Regions from separate parts of the Sporosarcina sp. NPDC096371 genome, predicted to be linked through region 2. Evidence: riboswitches for the same ligand, from Rfam matches in the RefSeq annotation. Region 2 holds a riboswitch; the other holds the start of a gene.

Region 1 (3,507 bases), on a different contig from region 2:
TTGGGAATAATTATTTACTTCAATACTCGTTTTTGAAACCTCTTCTATGTGAACGACAACTTCTGCAATATGATTTTTCATGTTTTCCATTGCTATGCTGGCCTCGGATATTTTTGTTGTACCAGTGAGAATGGAATCCATAATTTCTCCAAATGCTTTCCCGCTTTCATTCACGAGTTTCATTCCCTCTTTAGCCGAACTTACGCCTAGATTGACAAGAACCATTGAATCTTCAATTCCATCATTAATATCGTGAATGATCTCATTGATCTGCAATGCCGAGTTGCTGGATTGCTCCGCAAGTTTTCGAACTTCATCTGCCACTACTGCGAATCCTTTTCCATGTTCACCAGCTCTTGCAGCTTCAATTGCAGCATTCAAAGCTAATAAATTCGTTTGCTCTGAAATAGACTGTATCATCAAGCTGATTTGTCTAATTTCATTTGATTTTTCATTTAACATGCTAATTTTCTCAGCGGAAGAGCTCACGTTTTTATCAATTTCACTCATCTGACTTACCGTTTGTTCAACGACTTCACTACCTTGTTTGGCAGTTTCCGTTGAATAATGGATGGAATCTTTTACGTTGCCCATACTCACTGTCACATCATCAACACGATTAAACACTTCATTGATAATACCTACAGCGTTTTTCATAGCAGCATCCTGGTCATCCGCTCCAGTAGCAACCAATTGGATTGACTCGGATATTTCGCTGGAGGCTGATTGATTTTCAATCGAAGACGCTGCTAGCTCCTCAGATGTCGCAGATAATTGTTGAGATTCATGCGCAATTTTTCGCATTGTTTCTTTTAAACTATTAGACATCGTATTGAAATTCTCGCCCATATCCCCTATTTCATCATTCACTTTTACCGTGACTTGTTGAGTCAAATCACCATTTGACATCGCTAAAGACAAATCACTAATGCTTTTAATTCTCTTTGTTATACGTAAACTTACAAAAATAGATGCGATGACAGCAAGAATAGCAAAAATCCCACCTATAATGAACAGCATCGTTCGTATGAAAGTCGCCGTACTTAAAATTTCGTCCTTCTTAATGACAGCAATATACTTCCAGCCATCTATTTCTGAAGTAATTGTGTTCAATACATAGTCTTCTCCATTTAGCTCAGTTTCAAATGGGCCGTCTTTGCTTAAATCCGTTAATGCCGGAACGTTAAGTTCGGAAATTGGTTGGAAGTTCAATTCAGGATTTTTTGGATGTGCAAGGATTGTTCCATCTTCTTGCGCAAGAATGACATAACCATCTTTACCGATACTGATTTCCTTAATAATATCTGTTAAGCCTTCCAAACTTACATCCAGGCCTAACACACCTGTTTGTTTTCCATCTTTTTCAATCGACACTACATTACTGACGATAATTCCCTCTATACCAGTTGCCTCATAGGCACTTGTTAATTTTACTTCTCCTGGTTCTGCAATAGCAGCGGTATACCAAGGACGGTCTCTAGCATCGAAACCAGCTGGCACGGGCCCCTCTGGATATTGAATATATCCTCCATCCGATGTACCCATATAAACATAAGGGGCCTTAGGATGACTATTACTAAATTGAGAAAACACATCAAAGATAGCTTTCTCCTTCTCACCATTTTTTGAAGGAGTCATATCAATTGAAGCTTCTCCCGCTATATCTTTATAAGATGTAATACTTGAATCCGCGTTTATAACGGCTGGGTCAGTTGCTAGTAAATTGACATTTTCCCTAATCGTTTCAAAGTATAACGAAATTCCATTGTCCACTTGTTTGATTTCTTTCTCACTAAAACTGATATAATCATCCTTGGTCTTTTGGCTAACTGTTATATTCACTAAAGCGCCAACAAATACAATCGGTACTACCGATAGCAATAAAGAGAAAACTAATAACTTTGCTTTGAACGAAAACCTTTTCTTATTCATTTTCACAATCTCCTTCCTTTAATAGTGCATCAAGCGCAAGATGCCTGATGCTTCAAAGATTTTAAATTATTAACTTCAAGAATCTCTTAATCCTTTCTAACTACGTTTTTTCGCCAAATTCAGTCCAGGTGGTTTTAAACACACAAAAAACTATTCTATTAAATATAGAATAGCCAAAGGATTTATATATATTAATCCGTAAATTTGGTAACCAGGCGATCATTGTTTAGATTGCAGGACTTTTGATTAATCCCTAAACTTTAGACCCTAAGCTTTGCGTCCTGCCTTTTCAGTACAGTTTGCCTTTAACTTCTATAGTTTTAAATTAAAAATTACGCTCACTTATAATCTCACGTAACTCTACAAACTTCAAGACTTATTGACCAGTTTCGACTTTTTACCTATGAAAAAAGAAGTATAATAACAGTTCGAAACTAGTGGTAAAGTAGTTTTTTATCCACTAGGCATAAATACTTATATAAGTAGAGTCAAAAATATGATTTCAAATTAGTAATTGATTGACCTTGGCGACATCATCCGGTATTAGGCTGATACGATCACTTTTATTAACTACATAAACTGAACTAAAGAATTCCACTAACAACGCTCGGCGCTTAAGGAGGGATTGAACTTCATCCTTCTCTGGAGATTAGCCGAAATTTACAAATTCAACCTATATACATCTATGCACAAAAAAAAGAATAGGACACTCACGCATCCTATTCCTTCGCTACATTATTCATTTGGAAACTTCGGTAAATAAATCATCGCCTTAAATAAATCACCATCCACTTGAACTAAAAACTTTCCATGCTGGATGTGAATAAGGCTTTCAGCAATCGACAACCCTAATCCACTACCTTGACTTGACCTAGATTCATCGCCTCGTGTAAAGCGTTCCATTAGCTCATCGACTGAAATATTTAATTCATATGCTGAAATATTTTTAAATGTCACGAGTACTTCATTCCCTAGATCTTCAACATCAATATATACCCTGGATGTTGGCTGTGCGTATTTAAAAATATTCGAAAATAAGTTTTCGATGGAGCGCCATAACAGTTTGCCATCAGCCTTCACATACACCTTTTCTGTTGGATGTGCAAACTTAACATCTAATGCCGACGCTTCAATCTTTCCACCCATTTCTCCTATTCCTTGCGTTAGTAATGATACGATGTCAATCCGCTCTAACTGAACAGGCATACTTCCACTTGACGCTTTAGCCGCTTCAAATAAATCATCCGTTAACAGCTTGAGTCTTTTCGACTTTTGATCTAACACATCTACATATTCAGTAATTTTTTCAGGATCGTTTTCTATTTTCAATAAATCGACATACGTAATGATTGATGTTAAGGGTGTTCTGATATCATGTGAAACATTCGTAATGAGCTCTGTTTTTAAACGTTCGCTCTTAATCTCACTATCGACAGAATTTTTTAACCCATCGGTAATACGATTAATATCCGCTGCCAGTCTGCTAAATTCCCCTTTTCCGTCTACTTCAATTCGATGATGGAGATCTCCACTCTTAATGTGCTCTACACCCTCTTTAATGCGGTTAAACGACTT
Region 2 (3,507 bases):
GAAGGGCAATATATCGACATTATGGTCGCTATTAAGCTGGATGAAAATGCCGGCAATGAATACCAAGGGGCAATTTACGATGCGACATTTAACGTAATGGCTAAACAAACAGATGAGGGTGCGAAATACGAAAACGAATAACCTTTTTTGGGACAAAGACTCATAAAGCCGATGGAGCGAGGGAGATGAATTTATGGCAAAGAGAAAACAAGGCCTTCTGCTAATTAGTAGTTCAATTACCGTTTACCTTCTTGTCTTTGCCATGGGGAAATACGACACTTCAGCGTGGTTTGTGAGTGAAACAAATGCAAGTGGTTCACTAGAAAATGCGACAACAGAAGATTTACTGGTCAAAACAGCTGAAGTTATCTCCTATGAGACAGGCGGAGTTGTCTCGGTTAATGTGGAGGTCACAAATATATTCGACGTAGACATTCCGATCCAACTGGAAGAATACGACGTTAATTTAGCCCCAGGTGATACCTTTTCTGAAGTAATTCAACAACAAGTTCCACTGGATGCAACAGAAATTAATTTGCAATTGACGGGGTTTCGAAACTATATTAATGAGTCCTTAACGATTCCGGTAGATCCAGCATTATTGCTGGAAACCATCCCTGTGGAGCCAGAAGAGGAACCCGAGATAGATGACGCGCAGCCGGATAAGCCAGAATCAGAAGTACCCGACGAAAAAGATAAGGGTACAGTGCCTGAAGAACTTGAAAAGCCTACGGGATCTGAAAACATCGACAAGATAACAAAGCCAGGTGATATCGATAAGATAACACCACCCGACAAACAAGTTGAAGTGGACAGCCATTCATAAATGAAAAGACTATCCCTAAAAATCATGGATTTTTAGGGATAGTTTTCATTGCTTAGGGGAGTTTTGGTCCCCACTGAAGCAACTTACATACATAAAAAATGTAACCAATTAGAAAAGAGTGAATAAGTGATGGGTATTGTAAGAAAGGGTTTATCCGTAGTTTTTCGTTTGATAATAGCGATTATGATTATGTTAATTGTAATGTTTGTTTACCAATCTTTCAAAAAAACAAATGAGCCAACATCTTTCTTCGGCTATCAACCGCTCACTGTGTTATCAAATAGTATGAATCCTAGCTTTGAGACGGGTGATATGTTTTTTGCAAAAAAAGTAGACCCAGGTGAAGTGAAGGTGGACGATGTGATCACTTTCAAAGAAACGGGCGGTAAGTTAATTACGCATAGGGTTATTGAAGTGGTCAATAACAGTGGTGAGGTCGGTTTTGTAACGAAAGGTGACAATAATAACGTCAAAGATGAAGAAGTGGTAAAAGGTGAAAATCTAATTGGTAAACAGGCGTTCATTATCCCGAATGCCGGGTTTATTGCAAAGTTTTTGAGAAGCCCGATTGGATTGATCGTACTTATACTTCTTCCTTTAGCTATTTATATTGGTTTAGAAGTTTATGATCGTAAAAAGTCTGTTGGAAAAACCCGTAACATTGTGGGTGACTGACGGTCATCAACTATAAGAACATAAAACGACTGGTACTCAAGACACAGTTGAGTACCGGGCGTTTTATGATTATGAAGACCAATCTGCTTGGTAAAAAAGAACCAAACTATGTGTGAGTCATATTGACTAAAATGGATTTTTATTTGTTAGCTCTTATTGTAAAAGTTTATGATTTTCGCCATTATTTTAAGTGTTTATGAGTTGGTTTTTGGTAAATATTTCATTATTATGATTGTGATAGCCTATATGTAACATGATCTAAATGATTCATAGGTAAATATAGGGTATTATGTTATATTGGAAAAACAAATAAAACTAAATAGGCAAACCTATGGAAATGTAGGGACGCAAAACTACAGGGACTAACGTTAATAACCATGTCAGCCAGTTGCCAAAGAGTACTTGATACTTTTTGTTTATGTGAGGTTTATTTAATGCTACCTCACATAAATCAAATCTACTCTTAGGAGTAGTTTTTTTGTGCATTTTTATGGAAAATAATTCATTAGGAGGAAAAATGATGTCGAAATTGATGGCGATTGTCCTATCCGCCGCTCTGTTTTTCAACATGTTGAGTGGCCCAGTTACTGTTTTAGCGCATGAATTCCAAAGTGAGATTGAAGTGGAAAACGGTGTGGAAAGTGAGGGGGCCGAATCTAATAAGGCGACGGTTAGTAAATTTGATTTATATAAAGATGAGGCCATAAATGCTTATAATCAGGTATTTAAAATGGATGAATCCTCGATAAAGTCTATCTCAACGAACGGCGGAAGATATGCAAGTTCTTTTCTTGAGTATGCAATAGACGGAAATCTTGCGACCCATTGGGAAACTGGTAAACCGAATAAAGCTGAATTTAAAAATGAGATTGTCGTTCATTTCAATGAAACGACGCAATTAAATCGAATCGTCTATGCTGCTAGACAATCAAGTGCAAAAGGTAAAGGCTTTGCACAAGAGTTTGATATATATGGTTCAACTACTGAGGAAGGTGATTTTGGTTTAGTTTCCTCTGGAGAATATAAAGGATCCACTGGAGATCTTGTTGAAATCCAATTTGCACCAACAGAATTTAAGAGAATTAAATTTGTTTTCACAAAAGCAAATCAGGATTGGGCAAGTGCAGCAGAGTTAATGTTTTATAAAGAAGATGCTGTCTCTTCTAAAGTAGAAGGCTTATTTACAGACGGTACAATGAGTAAAGTGGTTGATGCGTATAACAGCATAGAAAAGATCAATGCTTTAGAAAATGAAGCAAAAACGCATCCCTTGTATAAATCTAATCTCAAAGATCTATTAGATTTAGCAAAAGCAAACGTAAATGGGGAAGTAATGGTTGAGGGAACGCTTGTTGAAGCAGAACAGCACGGGGATATGGTGCAACATGTGAAGCAAAATTTGAAATTTGGTTTTGGTAATAACCTTCAACCAACCGGATTTGCTGCCCAGCCAGGTGATAAGGTAACTGTCTATGTGGATGCAGAAAGCAAAAGCCCATTACCTAAGTTATCATTTGCACAACAAGAAGGTGCTTGGTCCAGCTGGAGAAAAGATGTCAACCTAGTAGCAGGTAAAAATGAGATAACTGTACCGGCAATACCGAAAGATGGCTGGTATAACAAAGCAGTGACACCTGGGGGAAGTATTTACATTATTAACCCTTATACAGAAGAACAACAAGGAAAAGCCCCGGTATTACGATTTGAAGGTGTCGAGAAAATCCCATTTGCCACTGAAAATACAGACGTTGACGCGTTTAAATCATTCTTAATCGATTACAAGAAAAAATTAGATGATGACAAGGAAAGGCACCCAAATGTTGTAGAAAGAGAAGTCCTGGATATTTTTGAGTTCGTGAGTGATCATATTTTCTGGACAGGAACAGCAACAGGCGCTTACAAAACATATATAGAAGATGGTTATAGTCCGCTCGAAACGATCGAGTCTTACAACATTCATATGAATGAACTGTTTAAGTTTTATGGTTTAGATGCAAGTAGCGAAA

The links. Region 2 has a riboswitch for cyclic di-GMP ahead of ACIQ0H_RS15145 (NPCBM/NEW2 domain-containing protein). Riboswitches for the same ligand answer to the same signal wherever they lie in the genome.
Region 1: another riboswitch for cyclic di-GMP. It lies ahead of ACIQ0H_RS06580 (methyl-accepting chemotaxis protein); the one in region 2 lies ahead of ACIQ0H_RS15145 (NPCBM/NEW2 domain-containing protein).

What each region holds. Positions count from the first base shown of each region.
Region 1 covers NZ_JBIWFE010000002.1:130,894-134,400, reverse strand. The annotation lists gene ACIQ0H_RS06580 (methyl-accepting chemotaxis protein) at 1-1,932, opposite strand, end outside; cyclic di-GMP riboswitch class I at 2,136-2,246, opposite strand; gene ACIQ0H_RS06575 (HAMP domain-containing sensor histidine kinase) at 2,668-3,507, opposite strand, start outside.
Region 2 covers NZ_JBIWFE010000005.1:264,901-268,407, forward strand. The annotation lists gene ACIQ0H_RS15130 (hypothetical protein) at 1-141, shown strand, start outside; gene ACIQ0H_RS15135 (hypothetical protein) at 194-826, shown strand; gene ACIQ0H_RS15140 (signal peptidase I) at 956-1,501, shown strand; cyclic di-GMP riboswitch class I at 1,814-1,897, shown strand; gene ACIQ0H_RS15145 (NPCBM/NEW2 domain-containing protein) at 2,022-3,507, shown strand, end outside.